Regions from separate parts of the Salinicoccus sp. RF5 genome, predicted to be linked through region 2. Evidence: riboswitches for the same ligand, from Rfam matches in the RefSeq annotation. Region 2 holds a riboswitch; the other holds the start of a gene.
What was found. Region 2 has a riboswitch for lysine ahead of LLU09_RS01360 (aspartate kinase). Riboswitches for the same ligand answer to the same signal wherever they lie in the genome.

Region 1 (12,565 bases), 880 kb from region 2:
TTCCATGGCCACTTTCCTGAGCTTGCCGAATTCAAGCGGCGTATAGTACTTCTGCACTTTGAGGTGCTTCCTTGAAGGCTGAAGGTACTGGCCGATCGTCAATATGTCGACGTCATTCGCACGGAGGTCGTCCATCGTCTGGTGGAGCTCCTCTACCGTCTCACCGAGACCGACCATGATGCTTGATTTCGTCGGGATGTCCGGATACATCTCCTTGGAACGCCTGAGCAGTTCAAGCGTCCGGTGATACTTTGCCTTCGCACGGACCCTCGGCGTCAGGCGCTCGACCGTCTCGATGTTATGGTTCAGTATATCCGGCTTCGCATCCATCAGTGTCCTGAGGTTATCATACTCCCCACCCATATCCGATGGCAATACTTCTATTGTAGTAAATGGATTCTCCTCGCGGACTTTCCTCACCGTCTCCGCGTATACCCTGGAACCGCCATCCTTCAGGTCATCCCTTGCGACCGCGGTGATGACGACGTGCTTAAGGTTCATCAATTTCACGGATTCTGCGACGCGGTTCGGCTCGTCCCAGTCAAGTTCATTCGGCAGCCCCGTCTTGACTGCACAGAACCGGCAGGCACGTGTGCATATCGCACCCAAAATCATGAAGGTGGCTGTACGGCGCTCCGCCCAGCATTCGTGTATGTTTGGACATTTCGCCTCTTCACATACTGTATGTAGGTTCTTCTCACGCATCATCTTCTTCAGACCAGTATAGTTTTTGTTCGTGTTCAGCTTGATCTTCAGCCAATCCGGCTTCCTCAGGATCTCTTCATTTTTTGTAGCCAATTTACAATGCCCTCCTTAATGAAATCAATATCATGTTCATGTTATCATAATTATTCGAATAAAGTGGCAAAAACAAAAAATTCTTCGTTATGGCTCCAGCACATTAAAGAAGCCCCCACACGCGGGTGGGGGCTGATATGCTCTATGATCCTGCGCTCTCCTTGGCGATCGGTGTATGGACGACTTTGGAGACGACCACAACGATGATGAGGAGCACCAGCAGTGTCAGAAGGGCAAGCGGAAGGCTTGATGTCAGACCAAGCACCAGATACCCGGCCAGCGCGATCATCGCGGAGCCGATCGCATATGGCAACTGCGTCATTACATGGACGATGTGGTTGCAGCCTGCACCTGTCGAGGAGAGGATCGTCGAGTCGGATATCGGTGAACAATGGTCACCGAACACTGCACCTGCGAGCACTGCTGCGATGCTCGGCAGCAGCAGATCCGTCGCATCGAGTGAAATCATGATTTCACCTGTAATCGGGATGAGGATGCCGAACGATCCCCAGCTCGTCCCCGTGGCCAGCGCCATCAGACAGGCGACCGCAAAGACGACCGCAAGCAGGATGCCTGTCGGCATATTCGAACTTTCGACCATGGAACCAAGCAGTTCGCCGGTGCCGAGTTGGCCGATCAGGTCACCGATCATCCATGCCAGCGTCAGCACGAGTATCGCCGGGAACATGGCCATGAAACCGGTCTTCACACCGAGCCATATCTCCGTTTTGCCGAAGGCATTGTCGCTGCGTGTGTACCTGAAGAAGTAAAATAGGCTCAGCGACAGTCCGACGATGCCCCCGATGACGAGGGAGTGGGTAACGAGCGTATTTTCGAAGATGCTGAAGATATCCATGGAACCGCCTGTGGCTGCACCTGTGACGAACATCGCTATGATGACCGTAAAGGCGAGTCCCAGGATCGGCACGATCAGCGCCTTGGCAGACCCCTGCTGATGGACGGGCAGTTCCTCATCCGTCTCACCAGGTACCTCACGCGTGTCCCCGACCACCTGTCCATCATTGATTGCGAGGGATTCATGCTTCCGCATCGCTCCGATGTCGAAGCGTGTAAGGATGACGATGAACATCATCGCCACTGCAGTCAGCACATAGAAGTTCATCGGTATCATATAGACGAATGCCTGGAATGGCGTCACTGCCACCATGCCCGCTGCGGCAATCAGCGGGGCCACAAGCCCCATGATGCCGGCGCCCCAGCTTGAAATCGGGGCAATGACGGAAATCGGAGATGCCGTCGTATCGATCAGATAAGCAAGTTTGGCACGGGAGACATTGTATTTGTCCGTCAGGGGCTTTGCCACCTGGCCCACGATCAACGCACTGAAGTAGTCATCGATGAAGACGATGATGCCGAGCAGTGCAGTAGCCATGTTGGCACCCTTCCGGGATTTCACCTTCGTCAGTGCCCAGGCCGTGAAGGCCCTTGCCCCGCCCGACATATTGATGAATGCAGTCATGATGCCGAGCAGACTGAGGAAGATGAGGATGAAGGCATTCCACGTATTGATGGCGCCCCCATCGACGAAGATGATTGCGAAGCTGTTCCATATCATCCGCAATGTCTCCATTATATCCGCACCCGCAACGACAAACGCCGAAGTGAGGATGCCGACACCGAGGCTGATGCCCACTTTGCGCGTCAGCACCACAAGCAGCAGCGTAAGGAGCGGCGGGATGAGGGAGATGTACTCCCAGTTCAATATACTTTCCATATATATCCTCCTGAAAAAACTATTTAGATCATAAAAAAGACGTCACAGCAGCATTACAGAATCAGCCACCGTGACGTCAATCACCAATATGTAGCGCATCATCGTAATGACAGTATCAGGACTCTTCGACCTGATCCCAGGATGTCACCCCGCCGGATGCACCCTTCGGCAACTGCCCCTTTCCAGGAGTTCAAAGCATGCCTGCTCCCTCCTGTACTCATGGCCGTTGCGACCTCTACTTTCCGTTCTTCAATTGTCATAGAATATTATAGCATAAACTGCATACTTTTCAACTATAATTCCGTGCGGTACATCTTGACGATTTCCCTCAGGAACTCGGGCATCTTATAGACCTTCTTCGAATATCTGAACTGCGGGAATATCCTGCCGAATGTATACATGTCCAGTGTGCCGAGCTTATAGTGCCGGCGGTCATCGATCCGTTCACCATTGATGTAGTATTCGCGTTCCGACTGGATATAGCCGATATTGTCCGTGACGAAGCAGCCGAATATATCACCGCGGAAGCCGAGCCCCCGGATGATGTCATCCTTGAACTCATGCTTCGACGCCTGATTGAACACTTCCTTCAGCTCACGTCCGGTCAATTCGATCTGGACCGTGTTGATCGCGTGCGGCAGCACCTTATGCAGATCATATTCCGTCAAGGTCCCGCCCTCGAAGGACTTCGCAATGAGCCCCGTATGGAGCAGGCTCGCATCACTGTCCGTGAACAGCCTGAGCATGCGGGCCAATGCCATGATGAACCGGCTGGTGGAATAGAGGGTCCGTTCGATCGGCGGCGCCTCTTCCTTGACGACCGTCGACATCATGTCCCGGCCGATTTCATAATAATGGTCGTCACTGCTCGACAGCAGATCGGTGTCGTAGAGCCGGGCATGCTTGCGGATGAGTGTGCGCCCTTCAAACTCCAGCGTCACCTCCCCCACAAAATCCCCGAATCTTCCGGCAGCGGCAAGCAGCGTATCGCCGATCCACTCACCCTCTTCGAAATAATGGTGTGTATGTGAACTCAATATGACATCTATCTCAGGAAACATCATTGCGAGGGATTCATCATCATAGCGTCCGAGATGGCTCATCATGACGATGCAGTCGACCTCTGTATTGATCTCCGTGATGGCTTTCAAAATCCACTCGAAAGCCTCCGACACTTCCCAGCCCAACGCCTTGTAGAAGGGCGTAAATTCGACCGTTGCGGCGATGAAACCGAATTTGATGCCATTGATCTCCTTGATGACATACGGTTTGAAGTATGGGGAGGTGCTCCCCACCTCACGAAGGTTGGCACAGATGACATCGAAATCCGCGTCGTCGTACAGTGTCTTCAGGTCCTCCTTCTGGAGGGTGATCCCTTCGTTGTTGCCGATTGTAGCAATATCGCATCCGGCTTCGTTGAGGATCTCCACATTGCCCTTGCCGAGTGTCGCCTCGGTATAGGGATGGGAGCGGTCCGCGTGGTCTCCAAGGTCGACATACACCATATCCTGCTTGTACTGCCGTTTCTTGTTGTCGAGAAAATCCTTTATCTTCAAATAGTTGTACAGATGACTATGTATGTCATTTGTATGAAAAAGCTTCACTTCCATCCAATCACCTCTAAATGATGGTCTGTAGAATCATATATACGCCGAGCAGCAGAAGGACTGTGCGCAGCACGACAACGAGCGAATCGGAATTGAAGCGGTGGTTGGCCATTACGCCGATTTTGGCCCCGATGAATGCGGCGGGAACGATGAAGACCGCGTACCAGAAGTCCACATTACCCTGCAGTATGTGTCCGGCTGCAGCAGCCGAGCCGGAAAAGAAGACCATCATCATGCTGGTGCCGATGGCGATCGTCGCCGGCATACGGAAGACGAGCAGCATCAGCGGCGTCATCAGTGCACCACCGCCAATGCCGAAAAGCCCGGTGAAGAAGCCCACCACAAATGTCGAGATGACGGCGATATAGGCCGGAAATCCATAGTGGTGGACCTCCCCCATGTTGTCCACGTGGGGTTCCATATACCGTTCATCCTGAAAGATGGAAATGGGTTTTATCCTGTCCCTCACGATGAGCAGGGTGCTCAGGAATATGAGGAATATGCCGAAGTACAGATTGAAGCTGTCTATGGTGAAGAGACGGCTGGCATACGACCCGATGAAAGCCCCGGGCATGATGCCGAGCAGGAAGAGCCGGCCATTCTTCCAGTCCACCTGGTTGCTTCGTCCGTAGGAGATCATCGCCGACAATCCGATGACGATCAGGATGATGCTCGAAGTGCCGACTGCACTCTGCGGTGTGATGCGGTCCAGGATCCCCATGTTGATGCCGAAGAATATGAGCAGCGGAACGATGATTACCCCGCCGCCGATACCAACGAGTGCGCCAAGGGCAGAAGCGGCAAGCCCGATCAATATAAGAATGATAAATTCCATAAGCGTGGCTCCTTTGAAAGACCAGGAGATCCTGGCTGTAATTGTGCATCAGAAATCTTCTTCCCCCTTACTGCTAGAACAGCTTCAACTGTTTCGGGGAAAGCCCTTCATACCGTATATCCATCATTGACATGAAATCCTGTGCATTTCCTGCGGCATGGCCGCCGGAATTGTTGTTGAACACGATGTAGATGTCCTTCGTCTTGTGCTTGAGGATTTCGACCTGCCGCTTCAGCCATTCCAATTCTTCTTCGTTGTAGTCGTAAAGATACCTGACGGTCCGCCATTCCTGGCTGCTGCGGTCCTTCTGTGTCCAGCCGTGGACGTTGCGCCCATGCAGCCTGATGAATGCCGTCCGGTCCGTCACCCGGTTGACGAATGGGATGCTGCCGATGCCGGCCTGCGGTTCATCACAGATGCTGTGGATCATGCCGTTGGCGTCGAGGAATGACAATGTCTCCTCCCGGTAGCGCGTCTCGAACCATGTCTGGTTTCTGAACTCTACCGCCACCTTATATGGTTCAAGCTGTTCCTTCGCATACTTTACATAGCGTATATTCTTATGTGTACAATCGAACCATGGGGGGAACTGCAGCAGGACGAATCCGAGCTTTCCAGCCTGTTCCATCGGGCGCAGCATATCCCGGAATGCGCTGAAGACATCCCTGATGGAGTCGTAGTGGTCGCGGTAGTCGCTGTGCCCCGTCATATACTGGTGTGCCTTGACGACAAACTTGAACTTGCCCGGCGTTTCATTGCACCATTTTTCAACCGTTGAAGTACGCTGAATCGCATAGTATGTCGCATCCAATTCAACGATGGGGAAATGGGAGGCATAGGCCTGCAGCTTATCCTTCTTATTTACAAGGTCGGTATACAGATCGTCGTGATCGCCCCAACCTGTCAATCCAATATAGATCATAGAAATCACCTTAATTTATTGTAACATAATTCGGTCTGCCATTTGTATAAAGTCCCCATCAGAGATGCTACGCCAAATATATTATTTATAATAATTACAATCTATGTTATAGTTTATTTATAATTATTATAAATAATATGAGCATCTCTTTTGTCGATGACGGGAAGTTGATATAAGATGGTAGTTGAAAACGCAGCGATTATGGTTGTTTATATTCATATATAAATAATAAAAGCATCTTAAGGAGATGACTCCAATGGTTCTTGATCTGAAGGACTATGGAAACGACCCATTTGTAATCAACATCGACGACGCTACACTGCAGAACGAAGATTACCGCGTTGCACTATGGACGGGTGAGGAAATCCAGATTACGCTCATGTCCATTCCGCCCGGCGGGGACATCGGTGGGGAGGTCCATGAAGGGCACGACCAGTTCCTGCGCCTCGAAGCTGGACACGGCAAGGTGATCATGGGGGATTCCGAAGATGAAATCACTTTTGAAAAGGAAGTCGGCCCGGATGAGGTCATCCTGATTCCAAAAGGCAAGTTCCACAATGTGATGACTGTCGGCGATGAACCGATGAAGCTCTATTCAATCTACGGCCCGGCACACCATCCCCAAGGAACCAGACAGGCGACGAAAGAGATCGCCATGGAGGAAGAATCAGACCATCACTGACCCCACCCCCAATGCAGGAAACAGCCATGCAGGTGCATGGCTGCATCATTCCTGCCATTGAAGAACCATCCCTGCCACTCTAATGTATAAGGAGCACATTCCCATGACTATAATAGAATTCAAAAACGTCAGCCACAATGACATTCTACATAATATTACCGGCCACTTTAACGAGGGGCGCATCACAACCTTCGTCGGACCCAGTGGTGCAGGAAAGACCACATGCCTGAAGCACATCAACGGTCTGCTGTCGCCCGATTCCGGAGAGATATTCTTCAGGGGCGAGAACATTGCTGATATGGATATGATCGAATTGAGGAAGCGCATCGGCATGGCCTTCCAGAGTGCACCAATGATCGGCGGCACCGTCTATGACAACCTCAACCTTCCAAAAGCCATCTTCGGTGAGACAATCGATGAGGCGCATGCCCTCGAGTGCCTCGAACGTGTCGACCTCGGCGGCATCCCGCTCGATCAGAATGTAAAGTCACTTTCCGGCGGGGAGAAGAGCCGCATCTCCATCGCACGCACGCTCGTCAACCGCCCCGAGGTCCTGCTCCTCGATGAGATCACTGCGAGCCTCGACTACCGGATGGTGAAGGAGGTCGAACGGCTGATCATCCGCCTGCAGCGCGAAAATAATGTCACCGTCATCTGGATCACCCACGACCTCGATCAGGCACGCCGGGTCAGCGATGACATGTGGTTCCTCAGAAGTGGAGAGCTGATCGAATTCGGGGACGCCTCCTTCATCGACCAGTCGGATAATCCGCTCATCAGAAAATTTGTGGAGGGGGAAGAACTTTGAGTTATGCACAGCTTGCACTGTCCCTGATATTCATCGCCATCCCGCTCGGCTTGGCGATCGTGCTCAAACTCGGACTTGAAAAGGATATCATCATCGCCACCATCCGTTCGATTATACAGCTGCTGATCATCGGATACATCCTCACCTTCGTCTTCGAAAGCGACAGTCCGATCTTCATCATACTGATGATCATGCTCATGATCGCCGCTGCCACACAGAACATCATCAAGAAGGGGGACGGCATTCCGGGCATCACCTGGATGATCGTCCTTACCCTCATCGTTGTCGAAACGGTGACGATGGGTATCATGCTGAGTTTCGGCATCATCCCTTTCGCTCCGGAAGAAGTCATCCCGATCAGCGGCATGGTCATCGGCAACTGTATGGTGCTGTCCCTGCTCTTCCTCAACAAATTCAAGGATGAGGTCGACCGCAGTGATGAAACCATCGAACTCATCCTGTCCATGGGCGGCCAGCCAAAAGTCGCCATCGACAAGAGTCTGAAGTCTGCAATCCAGACCAGCATGATTCCGACGATAGAAGCCCAGAAGACCATGGGGCTCGTCCAGTTGCCGGGCATGATGAGCGGCCTCATCATCGGCGGCGCCGATCCGATGGAAGCCGTCATGTACCAGCTGCTGATCCTGTTCCTCATACTGACCACCGCAGCCATGTCCTCCGTCATGGTCGGATATATGGCCTATCCGAAACTGTTCAACCAGAAGATGCAGTTCATCGGTCTTCAGTATAAAACAAAATAGATTTCGAATCCGCTTCCGGTTGGAGGCGGATTTTTTATTTTTATGGGGCGGATGGGTGGTGGAGGGTGTTTAACTCGCCGTCGTTCTGGTTGCGACGGTGAATTAAACCTCCAACTCGCCGTCGTTCTGGTTGCGACGGTGAATTAAACCTCCAACTCGCCATCGTTCCGCCTGCGACGGTGAATTAAGCCCGCAACTCGCCCTCGTTCCGCCTGCGATGGTGAATTAAACCCGCAACTCGCCCTCGTTCCGCCTGCGATGGTGAATTAAGCCCGCAACTCGCCCTCGTTCCGCCTGCGATGGTGAGTTAAGTCTCTAACTTGCCGTCGTTTTGGTTGCGACGGTGAATTAAACCTCCAACTCGCCGTCGTTCTGGCTGCGATGGTGAATTAAGCCCGCAACTCGCCGTCGTTCTGGCTGCGATGGTGAATTGGACAAAAAAAGGTGCACAAATGTGCACCTTTCTACCTGCTATCTTCTGTAACTTCTCCATAGCGTACTGCGATAATGTGACGGCGCCCGCAATGACACCGGTCATTACTCCTTCTACAAACAAACCGAGCAGACCTCCTGCAATCACATATGTTGTCACCCTATTCTTCATACATCAAACCTCTTTTCATGACTACAGCTTTTCCCCGAGGGTCTCTTTTATGCTTTCGTATGTGGCCTGCCAGAATGTCTCATCACTAATAAAGCGCGAAGTCAGCGTCTGGATGGCTTCCTTGAACTGGGCATCGTATTCCGGCGCATCCTTTTCCGGCAACCCGGCCATCAGCTGGTCGACTGCTGTCTGCACCGTTTCTGAACGCGGGCCCCAGTGCGCGACTTCTTCCCCGTCTTCATCAATGAAGATGAAGATGGGGATCGAACGGGATCTGCCGTTCGTCAAATACTGATCCATCAGTTCGAGATTGCTGTCCCTCAGCAACATACGTACTTCCATGTGGCTCTTTTCGGCCAGGTGCAGCAGTATCGGGATGTTCATCATGGCATCACCGCACCAGTCCTCGGTAAGGACGATGACCCGGAGTTTCCGGTTTTCCAGCTGCCTGAAAAAGTTTTCGTCATCCGGAACCTGGAATTCATCGTATACCTTCTGCAGGTTCTCCCTGTGCTTTTCCATATCTTCTATATAGACTTCTGCTGTCATTGCCTGATCATACCAATGTTCGAGCGGCATCTTCTCTCCTCCAATATTCCTTTATCATCCCGATTATATCATTCCCTCGTACACCCAACTAATAAATGGGCATTGTATTTTTTGATGCCCTGGACTATCCTTTTAATAATAGAGAAGGGAGGCACAAGTATGGAATCGAATTCGAAGCACCTCAGGGGCCTGATTTTTGTACTGCTCGGTGCAACATTATGGGGCGTCGGAGGTACAGCTTCTGACTATATTTTCAGGAACACGCCGGTCACTGTGGAATGGTATGTGGCATTCCGCCTGACGGTGAGCGGCATCATCCTTCTTTTTGCATATTGGCTGTTTTCACGGAAACAGCAGCCTGTCCGGCTCGACCGCCGCACCCTTGGCATGCTGATCATCTATAGCCTCCTCGGCATGACGATGGTGCAGTATTCATTTATGGCGGCAATCGGTTACGGCAATGCCGCCATTGCAACGGTGCTTCAGTATACGGGTCCAATCTACATCATCCTGTGGCTGATCATCCGCAAATATGCAAAATGGACGTTCGCCGACGCCTTCATCATTCTCGGCATCATCACTGGCGTTGTGCTTCTTGCAACAAATGGAGACCTCTCAAGGCTGGTCGTCTCACCTCCCGCCCTGATATGGGGTCTGATATCGGGTGTTGCACTCGCATACTACACCCTGCATGCCCAAGTGCTCCTGTACCGTCTGCACCCGCTCCAGCTCGTCGGCGGTTCGATGCTCATCGGGGGGATTGCGATGAACTTCATCCATCCCATCTGGCAGTTTGATTTCAGCTTCGACTGGACGGTCGGGCTCATCACCATACTGCTCTTCTCCGTCCTTTTTGGAACGACCCTCGCTTTCCTTCTTTACATAACCAGCCTGAAGCACATCTCTTCAAAGGAAGGTGGCGTCCTCGGAACTGTCGAACCAGCTTCGGCGGTCCTGAGTTCAGTGTTATGGCTTAATATCAACCTGGGATGGTATCAGATCATCGGAACCATCATCATCCTCGGGGTGGCCCTCTATATTTCCGTCGGCCGCAAGGAGATGGAGAAAAAATAAAACCACCCTGCAGGGTGGTTTTTTACATATCCGGAAACAGGCCCAGCCATATCGCTGTGACCATCGCCAGCAGAAGGAGCACTTTTTCGTAGGCGGTCACCTGTTCGACATCCCGTACCCGCATCCTGAGCACGAGATAGATGCCATACCCGAGCATGAGCAGCGTACCGATGGCACCGATCGGCCGGTCCCCTATCATGAAAAAGGCGATCAGACCGACCAGGAGGAGATAAATCAATGCAGGCAGGCCTGCACGGTTCATTCCAAACCGCTTCACTGCCCATACGACACTCGTTTCCTTCACAGGTGTCGCCCTGCGGTCGGCTCGGATATCAGGCACATGGTGAATCATGACCCAGGCCATGCACCAGATTGCGTTGATCAATGCATTCTGCCAGGCCCAGGCGGGGATGTGATCCAGCATGATCCATGGTGCTGCCAACCCCAGCAGCAGAAGGGAGGGGAACAGGCTCAGCCATTCGCCAAGGAAGGGGCGGTATGCAAACCTGAATGGTGCAAGGGAATATGTAGCCGCCCCCCACAACCCGACCATGCACAGGATCGCGAGCTCAATCTGTCCGAAAAGGAAAAACAATGCTGCAGCAAACACGAGTATCGCCGTCACGATAAGACCTATGCGCTTCAGCATGCCGAGGGTCATGGTGCCGGTCTGCAGCACACGGCTGCCGCCTGACAGCAGTCCCGGACTTTCCTGATCGGTACCGGAGTGGAAATCTGTGATGTCATTGAAGACATGGGTGAGCACACCGTGGACGAGAAACCCTCCGATCACGAGCAGAATGAATAATAGAAATAGATTGGACTTCGATACATCGTACCCGAACGCCAACGGGAGCACCGTTGATATGATCGTTGCGATACTCGATGTCACGACCGCAACCACCCGCATGAGCATCCCGATTCCCCTGAAACTGTATGATCCCTGTTCTGCCATAAATATACCCCTTTCGCCCTTTATGTTACATGCTGTCGTGCATTGCGCAGTGCCTGTTCGATATCACGCTTCCAGCGCTTCCTGCCATTGACGACAAAACGCATGGATTCTCCACTTCTAAGGACGAGTTCCAGTCCGTTCGGGACCGGGAGCACCTTCATGATATGGTGGCTGATGAGATTCACATGCTCCACTTCCTCGAGTGCTATTTTCGATTTCTTGTTGTTCAGATTCATCGCGTGCGGAAAATGATATATATATTTCGATGTCAGGTGGAGTTTTCCACCTTTGGCCACGCCATTTTTGAACAGGTTGCCGTTACCGCTTCTCAAAGCCTTTTCCTTCACTTCTTCTCCTCCATTTCCTTGAGTATCCCTTTGGCCGCTTCAATGACATCCCCGGGCGTGACGCCATAATGGGAATGAATGCCTGCCGCCCTTTCACCAGCGGTTGCATGCAGATATACCGCAATCTGCATCGCTTCGGCTGCCTCGGCACCCTGGGCCAGGAAGGCAGCGATCATTCCTGTGAGGACATCGCCGCTTCCCCCTTTTGCAAGCGCATCATTTCCATGCGGATTCACCCAGAGCCTTTCAGGCGTCGCGATGATCGTCCGATGCCCCTTCAGTACGAAATTGACCTGATACTTTTCTGCAAAGTCCTTCGCAACACCCATCCTGTCGGCTTCAATATCAGCGACCGTCCGGTCTGTCAGATTGGCCATCTCGCCAGGGTGCGGCGTGAGGATGACGGGCCCATCGTATCGGGCCAGGAGTTCAAGCCGGTCCTTCACATGATGCAGTCCATCAGCATCTATGATGATCGGCTGACCATCCAGCTGCCGGATGATCTCTTCGATGAATGCCTCTCCTCCATCAAACCTTCCAAGTCCCGGTCCGATGGCCACTGCATTGACCTTCTCAAACAGTTCCGCCTCCACACCCGCACCACTGAAATGGCCGTCAGCTTCCGGCAGGGTCCGGAGGAGGGCCAGCTGGTTCTGCCCGGCAACGGCCGGGTAGATGCCTTCCGGTATCGCCAATGTGACGAGGCCGGCCCCCGTCTTATATGCGGCATGGGCACTATAGAGTGGGGCACCGACAAACGGTCTGGAGCCGCCAATGACCAGCGCATGTCCGAAAGTACCCTTATGCCCAAACTCCGGTCTCCCGGGCAGTGCCTGGACAGCCAGCTGCTCCGTGACCAGTTCGGGCAGCTTCATACCGATCCTATCC
Region 2 (12,565 bases):
CGACCACTGCGATCTTTGCATCGTTTTCAGGCTGGTAGCTCCCGCCGTAACCGCACTTCTGGTTGGCTGAAAGTCTTCTCAGCTGGACGATCGGCGCCTTCAGAGTCAGACTCTGCATGTAATTTTCGGCAGGCAGTGATGCATAGGGTCGTGAGCCGTACAGGGCGATGCCGAGCCTCAGATGGGTGTGGCCATTGAACAGGCCGTCACGCGCAAAGCTTGCACTGTTCTGGGAATGGATATAATCGAACTCATGTCCTGTCGCCAGGACATCTGAAAGGAGCGTCATCCATAATTCCCTTTCCACTTCGTATTCTTCCATATCCAGTTCATCGGCATAGCCGAAGTGGGTCCAGATGCCTGCAATATCCACCCTTGCATGCCGGGGGAGGGCATGGGCATCATTGATGACTTCAACCATCTCTTCAGATGTGCTGAAGCCGGAACGGTTGAAGAGCCCTGCATATTCCAGATGTACACTGATGCCGGAGAGCGCCTCCCTATACTCATGATAATATTCGAGGGAGGGCAGGGTGATATGGAAGCCATTCTCCCTGACGGTATCAAGTTCATAGGTCGGATTCATCAGGAAAACCATCGCCTCGCTTGAAATCCTCCTGATCTCAAGCGCTTCATCCATTGAAGTGGTAGCGAACGAATGGATGCCAGCCTCAAGAAATGCCCTTACTGAAAATTCCAGACCATAATTGTATGCGTTGTTTTTGACAACAGCTATGACATCTTTGCCTACTGTTGCCGCTTCGGCTGTCTGTATGAACTGTTTTCTGTCTATTGTGAGTATGCCACCCATTCCATCCACTTCCTTCTTATAATTCTTCCATCAGTGCTTCATAATAATCTGCGACTTTCACCAATACCGCTTCATCGAAATCGAATGTCGATGTATGCAGGCTGCTTGTAAATCCCTTCTCCTCATTACGGCTTCCGAAAAATATGAAATAGGAGGGCGCAATCCGGTTGTAGAAACTGAAGTCCTCCCCGAACAGGTAGGGTTTTTCACTGTCGATGATGTTAATATCGATGGCAGTCAGGGCCGCTTCTACAGACGGCCTCAGCGCATCCACATTCATCACCGGCGGATAACCCTCATTGAAGGTGACCTCCACCTTGGAGCTGAACAGTTCAGTGGCCGTGCGGGCTAATGTTTCCATCCGTTCCTTTATCGCCTCAAGATCCGTCATCTCATAAGTCCGTATCGTACCTTCGAGGTAGCCTCTGCTTGCAACAGTGTTGATGGCTTCACCTGCATTCAAGTTTCCGATATGGATGATGTTTCGGTTCAGCCCATTCAGGTGGAAGTGCTGGAGCTGTGTCAGCTGCGTCGTGAGGTGAAGCAGTGTCTCTATCGCTGATACACCGTCATGCTTCGCCGCCACATGGGCCGACCGTCCATCCACGTAGAAACGGAACTCAGTTGCACTTGCAGTGATTTCGCCATCCCGGAGCACCACTTTGCCCTCATCCTCATTCGGCATCATATGGACACCGAACACCGCTTCGATTTCTTCCTCAGGCTGCCATGCATCAATCAGCTGATTGGCGCCTGCCGCTGTCTCCTCGGAAGGCTGGAAAATGAATATGACATTATGCTTCAGTTCTCCTGCATCATGCAAAGCTTTACAGCGTTTGGCAAAAAGCATCAGGGCCGCCGTATGGCCGTCATGCCCACACGCATGCATGGCATGATCTTCTGTGCTGCGGTAGGATACATCATTCTCCTCCTGTATCGGCAGGGCATCTATATCCGCTCTGAAGGCGATCGTCCGATTGGAGTTTCCTGAGAGATGAGCAACGGCCCCTGTTTCAAGAGGCCGTTCAAAAGGTATTTCCATCTGCTGCAGGAATTCAATGATGTATTCGGTCGTCCTATACTCCTGCATGCTCGTTTCAGGATGCTGATGCAGCATCCGTCTGTGTTCAGTCACAAATTCAAGATCAGTCATTAAGCTTCCTCAGAGCTGAAACGATTTCCCTCTTGGAGCTGTCAACATCCTGGGACTGCTTGATGACTTTTGCAGGTGTGCCTGCTACAACCGCTCCTGCTGGAACATCATCCGTAACAATTGCGCCTGCCGCTACAATCGCACCTTTTCCAACTCTTACACCTTCAAGGATGACGGCATTTGCACCGATCAGAACATCATCTTCAATGACTACCGGGGAAGCACTTGGCGGCTCTATGACGCCGGCGAGTACCGATCCTGCACCCACATGGACATTCTTCCCTGTAACAGCACGTCCGCCGAGGGAGGCATTCATATCAACCATAGTGCCTTCACCGACGATTGCACCGATATTGATCGTTGCACCCATCATGACGACTGCACCATCTTCAATCACTGCATTCTCACGGATGAACGCGCCCGGCTCTATGCGTGCATTTGTTTCTGACAGGTCTTTCAGCGGAATCGCAGAGTTCCTTCTGTCCATTTCAACTTCAATGTCTGTGATGATGTCCTTGTTGTACTCTTCAAATGCTTTCCAGTCCGCCAGATCTGCAAAGATCGTCTTTGATGTTTCGCTGCCGAACACCTTGAGTGTATCCGGGAATTCCACGCCTTCAAAGTTTCCGTTGACGTAGACTTTCACTGGCGTCACCTTGTGTGCATTACTGATGTACTGGATGATTTCTTCTGCTGTAAAGTTTTCCATTTTCCTATCTCTCCTCGAATAAATTATTGTAGTCGTAAAAGCCGTTCGGACGATTGACCAGGACATTTGCGGCCTTGAGTGCGCCATTCGCAAATATTTCCTTGGATTGCGCCTGATGGGTGATTTCGATGACTTCATCATCTTTGGCAAATATAACATCATGCGTACCTACAATGGAACCGCCACGGATCGCACTGACGCCGATTTCTTCCTTCTTCCGCTTCTCGTGGACATTGGATCTGTCATAGACCGGATAACTTTCATCGCGGTGCTCCAGAGCCGTATCCAGCAGCTTGACGAGGGTGCCGCTTGGTGCATCGACCTTTTTGTTGTGGTGGCGTTCCACCATCTCCAGGTCGAATTCATCCAGCATCGTCAACGCCTTCTTGAGCAGCGTATTCATCACATGGACACCGTAGCTCATATTGGCACTGAAGAATACCGGCAGGGAAGTGCTTTTTTCCTTCAGTATGGAGACGATTTCCTCCTTCTGCCCCGTCGTGGCGATTACGAGGGGCGTCTTCACCTCATCCTCAAGCAGTGGGAGCAGAAGCTCTGGATGCGAGAAGTCGATAGCGACATCGGCCTCTGCCGCGTCAATCGTCCCGAACGCAGGGTAGGGGGCATCCTTGCCGCTGCCTGCGATGATTCCGACTATCTCATGACCCTCTTCCTCGGCAAGTCTTGCTGTGATTTTGTTCATTGTGCCGTAGCCTATGAGAAGGATCTTCATACGAAGGAACCCTCCTTGAATTTTCTCATTGTCTGAATCACTTCATTCAATGCCTCCTCTTCGAGGGGAACAAGCGGCAACCTGAGTTCATAATTGCCGAAACCAAGTTCACTCGTCATCGCTTTGACAGGAATCGGATTGACATCCACCTGTACGGCTTCGATCATCGGCATCAGGGCGTCGAACTTCTCTTGTGAATCCCCGCTGCCATTCTTTATGCTTTCATAGACTTCCTGAAGCTCGCCCGGAATGATGTTGCCGACGACCGAAATCAGTCCTTTTCCACCCAGCTGGCAGAAATCGTGCATATTGTCGTCATTACCGCTGTAAAGGATGAAATTCTGGTCTGACGTCAGTTCGAGCACTTCTTTGGTGTATTCGAGGTTGCCCACAGCATCTTTCAATGCCACGATGTGCGGATGCCTGCTCAGTTCTGCAACCGTATCCGGCTCGATGGTCATGCCCGTCCTGCCAGGGACGTTGTAGAGGACGACCGGAAGCTCCGTGCTGTCTGCAATTTTGGTGAAATGCTGATAGAGGCCGCTCTGATTGCTTTTGTTGTAGTAGGGCGTAATGAGCATCAAGGCATCTGCGCCGATCTCTGCTGCATATTTGGACAGTTCTATGCTGGCACGGGTCGAGTTTGTACCGGTGCCTGCGATGACAGGAACCCTGCCTGCGACCGTATCCACACCCACCTTGAGCAGTTCGCGCGCTTCCTCTGAAGACAGTGTAGGGGACTCGCCGGTTGTACCATTTACGATGATCGCCTGGACATTGTTGTCGATCAGATACTCGATATGCTTCCTGAACGCCGCATAATCCACTTCGTCATTCGTCAGAGGGGTCGTGATTGCTACGCCAATACCTTCAAAAATAATATCGCTATCCATTTTGAACACTCTCCGTTTCCATCATCATTTTTAGGATCTGTACCGTATTCTGCGCTGCGCCTTTGAGAAGGTTGTCTGCTGTACACCATATATGGAATGTGTTTTCGAGTGACTCGTCCTTGCGGATGCGCCCGACGAAGACTTCGCTTTTTCCAGTGCTGTCAAGGGGAGTCGGATACTCATTGTTCTCCGGGTTGTCCACCAGTTTGATATGGGGAATGCCCTTGAATGCTTCACGCACTTCTTCGACCGTCGCTTCCTTGTCCAGAGTGACGTTGATCTGCACGGCATGGCTGTTTGTAACAGGTACGCGGACGCAAGTTGCTGTAACGGCGAGGTCTGGCTGGCTCAGGATCTTCTGTGTTTCGTCGATCATCTTCCTTTCCTCTTTCGTATAGCCATCTTCCTGGAAGACGTCTATATGCGGAAGGACATTATCATGGATTGGGTGCGGGTAGGTCGTCGGCGCTTCTCCCTTCGCCCCTTCTTCAAGGTCGCGCAGGCCGCCGACACCCGAGCCGGATACTGCCTGGTATGTCGTGTAATGCACCCTCTTGAGGCCAAATTTCTCCTTCAGCGGCTGAAGGGCGACAACAGACTGGATTGTGGAGCAGTTCGGGTTGGCGATGATCCTGCGGTCAAGGACGGGCCTGTTGATTTCCGGTACGATCAGGTCGATGTCCTCATGCATCCGCCATTGGCTTGAGTTGTCTATCACAATCGCGCCGCCTTCTTCAAATAGTGGGGCGAAGTGCTTGCTTGTACCGCCGCCGGCACTCATGATGACATAATCGAAGCCTTCCTTTGCCGCTTCCTCAGTCAATTCCCGGACTGTATACATCTGTCCCTGCACCTCGACCTCCTTGCCTGCAGATCGTGGGGAAGAGAAGAGGACAAGCTCATCTGCTGCTATCTCGTACTGTTCGAACATTTCTATCATTTTACTTCCGACGACACCCGTCGCTCCAACTATTGCTACCTTGACCATAATGATTCCTCCTGATTTTATAGATTGAATTTTTTCGCCAATACTTCGACTGCCTGCCTGTCCTTTTCACCATCCACGACATAGGAAATGCTGATTTCCGAAGTCGTCGTCTGATAGAAGGGGATGCCGGCCTGCTGCAATGCCATGAACGCCCGTGAGGCGACACCGGTCATATCACGCATCCCGGAACCGATGATTGAAACTTTTGAGTGGTTTGTCCTGACATCCATCACCATCTCCGGGTGGAGGCGTTCGACCGCTTCGAATATCTCATCCAGGCGATAGGATTCATTTCCCTTGACGGTGAAGGACAACTGGAACCCTTCACTGTTCACCACCTGGGAGATCATATCGATGTTGATGTCATGGGCCTCGAACTTTTCGAAAAGATCGAAGATGAGGGTCGACTCCCTTTCCGGTTCGTACAGGGTGACATGAATGATGTCACTGTCGAGCGCCACACCGGTTACTGCCTTCCTTTCGAGAACTTGTGTATCTTCCATGATCCATGTTCCTTTCTCATCTGATAGTGTGCGGCCCAAGTAGAGGGGGATCGAATGGTTCTTTGCGATCTCTATGCACCGTGTTTCAAGAACGCCTGCCCCGAGGGCACTCATTTCCATCATTTCATCGTAGGTGATTTCATAGATCCTTCCTGCCTCTTCATATACACGCGGGTCGGTCGCATAGACACCATCCACATCCGTATATATTTCACACGGCATGTTGCACCGGGCTGCTATGGCCACCGCTGTCGTGTCGGAACCTCCGCGGCCGAGTGTGGTGATCTCCATTTCATCGTTGATGCCCTGGAATCCGGCGATTACGACGACATCGTGGTTATCCAATGCGGCTTCCAGATGCTTCTGGTCAATATCCGCGATCCTGCTTTTCATGTGGCCGCCAAATGTCTTTATGCCTGCCTGATAGCCTGTCATCGCCTTTGTCCGGATGCCCAGGTCATCGAGGATGATCGAGAGGTAGGAGATCGTCTGCTGTTCTCCTGTCGTCAGAAGCAGTGCCACATGATCCTCCTTGGGAGTGGAGGAGAGGCTGTTTGCGTTCAACAGCAGCTCATCTGTAGTACCACCCATTGCACTGACTACGACGATCAGCTTCTCGCCCCTGGACACCCTTGATTTCAATTCATTCGCAATTTCCTTTATCTTGTCGAAATCACCGACAGATGTTCCTCCAAATTTCAAAACGCTCGTTTCCATATGTCCTCCTGTAGGGAAGCACTCACTCAAACTAAAAAAACAAGCCCGGCGGAATGCCGGACTTGTTCTGATCTATACACAAGTGATGCACTCCATTATTGTAAAAATAATGACAGACCTGGAGCTCTTAACCCTCAAATCCAATGGCTTGCCGCTGCAACGGCAGGCCATTTCGGCATCGCACCCTTTCACACACTTAAAGTTCGCAGACTATATATTAAGTGGCTACTGATGATTGATGCGCCTCATCCAACTGATATTTAATTTTATAAATGCCATTATACATACATAACCAATGCATGTAAACTACTTTCCTCAAAATATATGGAATTGTCCATAAATTATGATTTTATGAGACCCTGGTCTTTCAGGTATTCCTCATAGGTGGACTCTTTGACGATTGCACCGGAGTCCTTCAGTTCAATGACCTTGTTCGTGATCGTGTTGATGAATTCAAAGTCATGGGAAGTGAAGATGATGGAGCCCTTGAAGTCTTTCAGTCCGTCATTCACTGCAGTGATGCTTTCGAGGTCCAGGTGGTTGGTCGGTTCGTCGAGCAGGATGACGTTCGCCTTTGAGAGCATCATCTTCGACAGCATTGCACGGACTTTTTCCCCACCGGATAATACGCTTGCCTTCTTCTTGGCTTCTTCGCCGCTGAAGAGCATCCTTCCGAGGAAGCCTCTCAGGAAGGTTTCCGTCTGTTCTTCGGGTGGCGCATACTGGCGCAGCCAGTCGACAAGGTTCGTATCAACGCCTTCGAAATATTCCGAGTTGTCCTTCGGCATATAGCTCTGGCTTGTCGTCACGCCCCATTTGACTTCACCTTCATCCGGAGTGACTTCACCGGCCAGGATACGGAGGAGGGTGGTGCGTGCAATTTCAGAGGAGCCGATCAGGACGGCCTTGTCATATGGATCGAGTGTGAAGCTGACGTTATCCAGCACTTTGTTTCCGTCGACACTGTGCGTGAGCCCTTTTACATAGAGCAGGTCGTTGCCGATTTCACGTTCAGGCGTGAACTTCACAAACGGGTACCTTCTGGAAGATGGCTTGATGTCATCGAGTTCAATCTTCTCAAGCGTCTTCTTACGGCTTGTCGCCTGCTTGGATTTGGAGGCATTCGCACTGAACCGTGCAACGAAGTCCTTCAGTTCCTTGATTTTCTCTTCCTTCTTCTTGTTCTGATCCTGGGCCATCTGCAGCGCCAGTTGGCTGGATTGGTACCAGAAATCATAGTTGCCTACATACAGCTGTATCTTTCCGAAGTCGAGGTCGGCAATATGTGTACACACATTATTAAGGAAATGACGGTCGTGGGAAACCACGATGACAGTATTGTCGAAATTGATGAGGAATTCTTCAAGCCATTGGATCGCCTGTATGTCGAGGCCGTTGGTCGGCTCATCGAGGAGCAGGACATCAGGGTTGCCGAACAGGCTTTGTGCAAGCAGGACTTTGACTTTCTGATTGTTTTCGAGCTCGGACATGTTCTTGTCCACGAGGGTTGAATCTATGCCGAGGCCATGCAGCAGGCTTTCAGCATCGGATTCGGCCGTCCAGCCGCCCATTTCGCCGTATTCGCCTTCGAGTTCTGCAGCACGTATTCCATCCTCATCGGAGAAGTCCGGCTTCATATATATTTCATTCTTTTCATTCATGACTTCCCAAAGTTTTGCGTGGCCCATCATTACAACATCCAGCACACGGTATTCCTCGTATCCGAAATGGTCCTGTTTCAGGACTGCAAGACGCTCATCCTTCCCCATGCTCACATGGCCGGTCTGCGCCTCCATTTCTCCTGAAAGTATCTTGAGGAATGTGGATTTTCCGGCACCATTCGCACCGATCAGCCCGTAGCAGTTGCCCGGAGTGAACTTTATATTTACATCTTCAAACAGTTTGCGGTCGCCAAACCTCAGACTAACATCTATAACCTGTAGCATAGGCATTCTCCTTTAGTATATTCTTAAGCGATGATAACACATTTATGGTACCATTGAAATATAATTCTAGGAGGGCGGATACCAATGGAGCACGAATTGCGCCGATTTTCCACAATAATGGATGAGAGTCGTCGTACCGTATTTTTCACTGGTGCAGGGGTGTCGGTCAAAAGCGGCATCCCCGATTTCAGAAGTATGGGTGGCCTGTTCGATGAGATCAGCAGGGCAGGCCATTCGCCGGAATACCTTTTGAGCAGGGATCACCTGGAGGATGATCCGGAAAGTTTCATCCGTTTCTACAGGAAGCGCCTGATGCTTGCAGACAAGGCGCCGAACATCGTCCATGATTTCATTGCCCATGAAGAAATGGCAGGGCGGTCGCTCGGAGTCATCACCCAGAACATAGACGGGTTGCATCACGATGCAGGCAGCCGGAATGTGGATGAACTCCATGGGTCGCTCAACCGGTTCTACTGCATTTCATGCAGCAGGGAATACCCGAAGCAGGACGTCATGGGCAAAGATATCGCCCATTGTGCATGCGGCAGTGTGATCAGGCCGGACATCGTACTCTATGGGGAAATGCTGGATGAGACCGTCATAAATTCTGCAATAGACAAACTGGCGAAGGCAGATACACTGGTGGTGATGGGCTCATCGCTGCTCGTGAACCCTGCAGCATTCCTCATCAACTATTTCAACGGCAGCCACCTGGTCATCATCAACAGGGATGAAACACCCTTCGATTTGGACGCAGACCTTGTGCTCAATGAGGATATGACCGAAGTGATCGAAAAGATATATAATAATGAAGGAGATAGTTTATGAACCAGATATCAGGTACAGTACAATTTTTGGAAGTGATTAAAAAGGAAGGGTCCACTTATCATCTGAAGACGGAGGATGCACTCTACATCCGGATGAACGCATCGACTTCAGACAGGGAGTATGAAATCGGCGAGGAAATCAGCGCCTTCATCTACCCGAATAGAAGTGGCGAACTGTTTGCTGCGCCCGTCGTCCCTGATGCTTCCGTCGAACAGTATGGTTATGCCACTGTGACGGAAGTGAATAGGGAGGGGGCCTTTGTGGACATCGGCATACCGAGGGAGATACTGGTGCCGTGGATCGACCTTCCCAAAGTGAAGAGCGTGTGGCCGAAGGAGGGCGACAAGCTTTATCTCAAACTGAGGGCGGAAAGCGACAGCCAGCTGTATGGCAGGCTCATCACTGAAAATGAAGCAGCAGAACGCTTTACGCCGGTTGAAGCATCCAAGTTCGAGGAACTGAAGAACAAATGGATGGAAGGGCGTCCGTACCGCCTGCTCCGCATCGGTACATTCCTTCTGACCGAAGAAGGCCATAAGGTGTTTGTCCATGAGAGCGAACGTGAGGATGAGCCGAGGCTTGGCGAGCTTAAGAAGTTCAGGGTGATCGGCATCAATGACAAGGGTGAAATCAATGGTTCCTTCATCCAGCAGGCATACAAGAAGATGGATGCCGACAGCGAGAAGCTTCTGGACTACATCACTAAAAATGGCGGACGCATGCCGTTGAACGACAAAAGTTCACCAGAAGACATCAAAGAGGCATTCAACATGTCGAAGGGCTCATTCAAGCGCGCACTCGGCCGCCTGATGAAGGAGGGGAAAGTAGAACAGACTTCCAGGGAGACGGTGCTCAAAGAAAAACGGTAATCGAAAATTTCGATTACCGTTTTTTCTATTCTCCTATCTCTTCCGTCAGTGCTTCAAGCTGATCCACAAGTTCCCCGATATAATCGATCGTATCACGCAGTGGCTGGTCCGTCGTTACATCGACACCCGCCATCTGGGCCAGTTCGACAGGCGATTTCGTGCCTCCGGACTTGAGCACCTTCAGCCAGTCATCGACGGCAGGCTGCCCTTCGTTCAGCACCCGCTTGCTCATTGCGGTCGCAATGGTCAGGCCGGCGGAATATGTGTACGGGTAGAGTCCCATATAGTAGTGCGGCTGCCTCATCCATGTGAGTTCGGCACCCTCGGTGATCGTCACATCTTCTCCCCAGAATTCTTCGATCACCTGACGCTTGAGGCGGTTCAGTTCCGGTGCAGAGACGCTTTCGTTATTGTCCACCTTCTTGTACACTTCACGCTGATAGGCAGCTTCAAGCAGGTGCGTCACACAGTTGTGGTAGTACGTCCTTGAAATGATGGAACTGATGACCCAGCGCTTGAACTTCGGATCATCCGAATTCTCGAGCAGATGGTTCGCCATGAGCATTTCATTCATTGTGCTCGGTGCTTCTATGAAGTACATGGAGCTCCTTGCATCGAATACATTCTGTTCCCGGTTGGCATTGTAGAAATGGCCTGCGTGACCCAGTTCATGGGCAAGGACGAACACTTCGGTCATCAGGGAAGTCCATGATATCAGGATGAATGGATGGGAACCGTACGGGCTTGCACAGAAGGCACCGGTCGATTTCCCCTTATTCTTCACGAAGTCGATCCAGCGCTCATCGTATGCACGGTTGACCATGCTGAGATAGTCTTCCCCCATGATGCCGAGTGCATCATTAATGTATTTCCTGGATTCTTCCACACTGATTTCAGGTTCGGAGGACGGATCGAGGGAGATCTTGAGGTCTTCATATTTCATCTCATCGAGGCCATGGACACGCTTTAGGAGCTTAGCATAGCGTCTCATATGCGGTGCAAGATCACTCATGATCATGTCGATCTGACGGTTATAGAGCGTCTGATCCACATCCTGGCGATGGAGCAGGTAGTCGATGACCGAATCGAAGCCCCTGAGGTCGGCAGTCGTCTTCTCCTGCTTCAGCTGGAGGTCGTATGTCGCTGCCGTCGTGTGCTGATAGTCTGCGAGCTTATCGCTGAATGCACGGAATGCATTGCGTCTCACTTCAGTATCTTCATGCGATTCAAGTTCACCTTCAAAAGCAAGGTAGGAGAGGGGGATTTCCTGCCCATTGGCTGTAAATGTGCCGAAATCGATGTCCAGCAGCTTCGTTTTCAGGTAGAGGCTGTACGGCCCTTCGAATACGGTGGAGTAGGAGGCAAGTGCCTTTTCGACTTTTGCATCCAGCTGGTATGGCTTTTGCTTCAGCAGTTCATCCACGAAGTTTTCGAATTCCGGTGCCCGGGTCCTGATATCCTCGAGGAATGATTCGTCCTTCTGCAGCAGTTCACTTGTCAGGAAACTCGTTTCACTGCCGAAATATGTACCTATATTGCTCGCAATGCCACTCAGACGCTGTGCCGATGCATCCCCCTGGTCGGAAGACAGCCTGAGGTTCGCATATGCACCGATCGGCACCAACGACTCCATGAGGCCCTTGAAGCCTTCGATTGCTTCAACTGCAACTGAAGCATCGGTAAGGCTATTCGCATACTGCTTGCTGAAGCTTTCTATTTCAGGGCGGATTTTTTCCACTGCCTGTTCGAATGCATCATCAGATTCAAATAGATCGGTCAGATTCCATGTATAATTCACATCAACTTCATTTCTGGATTTCAATTGTTCCATTCTTTGACACTCCTTTAATTTCGGAAACCGAAGTATTAAGACCATTATACATGAAGATTCTAAAAATTTAAATCTTTTATTATACGAAGATGAATAAAGCAAAATGAATAGGTTTTGTTGCTGTGATTTAAGAGAATATAAGTATGGAATAGATGCTTCCGGGAGGTGAATGGAATGATCGATAGTCCAAGCTTCTATATAATCAGCATATTGCTGGTAATCATCATCAGCGTACTCATTGCAATGAGCACCAGTAAATATATACTCATGCCGATTGCCGTTTTCATAATCATGGCACTGACAGCGTTCATCGTGCCAAACTTCATGGAGGATACAAACTGGGAACCGCTGATGGGTTATGCCGTATTCCTTGGGATACTGTCATTGATTGTTAGTGTCCTGACATGGCTGTATGTCAGAGGTCGCAGAAGGAAGAAGGCACTTGCAGATGAACATGCAGGCACACAGGAAGTGGATCAAACTGATTATACACATGACGAAAGGAAAAGATAGAAACGGGACAGCTGTATACGCAGCTGTTTTTTTATGACGAAAAAGCCGACAAACATGTATATACATATAAT

Region 1: it holds a riboswitch for lysine, as region 2 does, so the genes downstream of both, LLU09_RS05850 (Na+/H+ antiporter NhaC family protein) here and LLU09_RS01360 (aspartate kinase) in region 2, are expected to answer to the same signal.

Annotation. Positions count from the first base shown of each region.
Region 1 is NZ_JAJGRC010000001.1:1,126,908-1,139,472, forward strand. Features, by position in the region: gene lipA (lipoyl synthase) at 1-798, opposite strand, end outside; gene LLU09_RS05850 (Na+/H+ antiporter NhaC family protein) at 941-2,533, opposite strand; lysine riboswitch at 2,617-2,779, opposite strand; gene LLU09_RS05855 (bifunctional metallophosphatase/5'-nucleotidase) at 2,827-4,143, opposite strand; gene LLU09_RS05860 (sulfite exporter TauE/SafE family protein) at 4,154-4,975, opposite strand; gene LLU09_RS05865 (DUF72 domain-containing protein) at 5,049-5,897, opposite strand; gene LLU09_RS05870 (cupin domain-containing protein) at 6,154-6,579, shown strand; gene LLU09_RS05875 (ABC transporter ATP-binding protein) at 6,683-7,387, shown strand; gene LLU09_RS05880 (ABC transporter permease) at 7,384-8,148, shown strand; gene LLU09_RS05885 (hypothetical protein) at 8,456-8,752, opposite strand; gene LLU09_RS05890 (thioredoxin family protein) at 8,774-9,331, opposite strand; gene LLU09_RS05895 (EamA family transporter) at 9,461-10,375, shown strand; gene LLU09_RS05900 (prenyltransferase) at 10,398-11,330, opposite strand; gene LLU09_RS05905 (hypothetical protein) at 11,351-11,677, opposite strand; gene LLU09_RS05910 (NAD(P)H-hydrate dehydratase) at 11,674-12,565, opposite strand, start outside.
Region 2 is NZ_JAJGRC010000001.1:242,036-254,600, reverse strand. Features, by position in the region: gene LLU09_RS01390 (alanine racemase) at 1-811, opposite strand, end outside; gene LLU09_RS01385 (M20 metallopeptidase family protein) at 828-1,964, opposite strand; gene dapD (2,3,4,5-tetrahydropyridine-2,6-dicarboxylate N-acetyltransferase) at 1,957-2,673, opposite strand; gene dapB (4-hydroxy-tetrahydrodipicolinate reductase) at 2,678-3,406, opposite strand; gene dapA (4-hydroxy-tetrahydrodipicolinate synthase) at 3,403-4,299, opposite strand; gene LLU09_RS01365 (aspartate-semialdehyde dehydrogenase) at 4,292-5,287, opposite strand; gene LLU09_RS01360 (aspartate kinase) at 5,305-6,507, opposite strand; lysine riboswitch at 6,585-6,764, opposite strand; gene LLU09_RS01355 (ABC-F family ATP-binding cassette domain-containing protein) at 6,849-8,453, opposite strand; gene LLU09_RS01350 (NAD-dependent protein deacylase) at 8,538-9,281, shown strand; gene LLU09_RS01345 (CvfB family protein) at 9,278-10,150, shown strand; gene pepF (oligoendopeptidase F) at 10,176-11,981, opposite strand; gene LLU09_RS01335 (hypothetical protein) at 12,156-12,494, shown strand.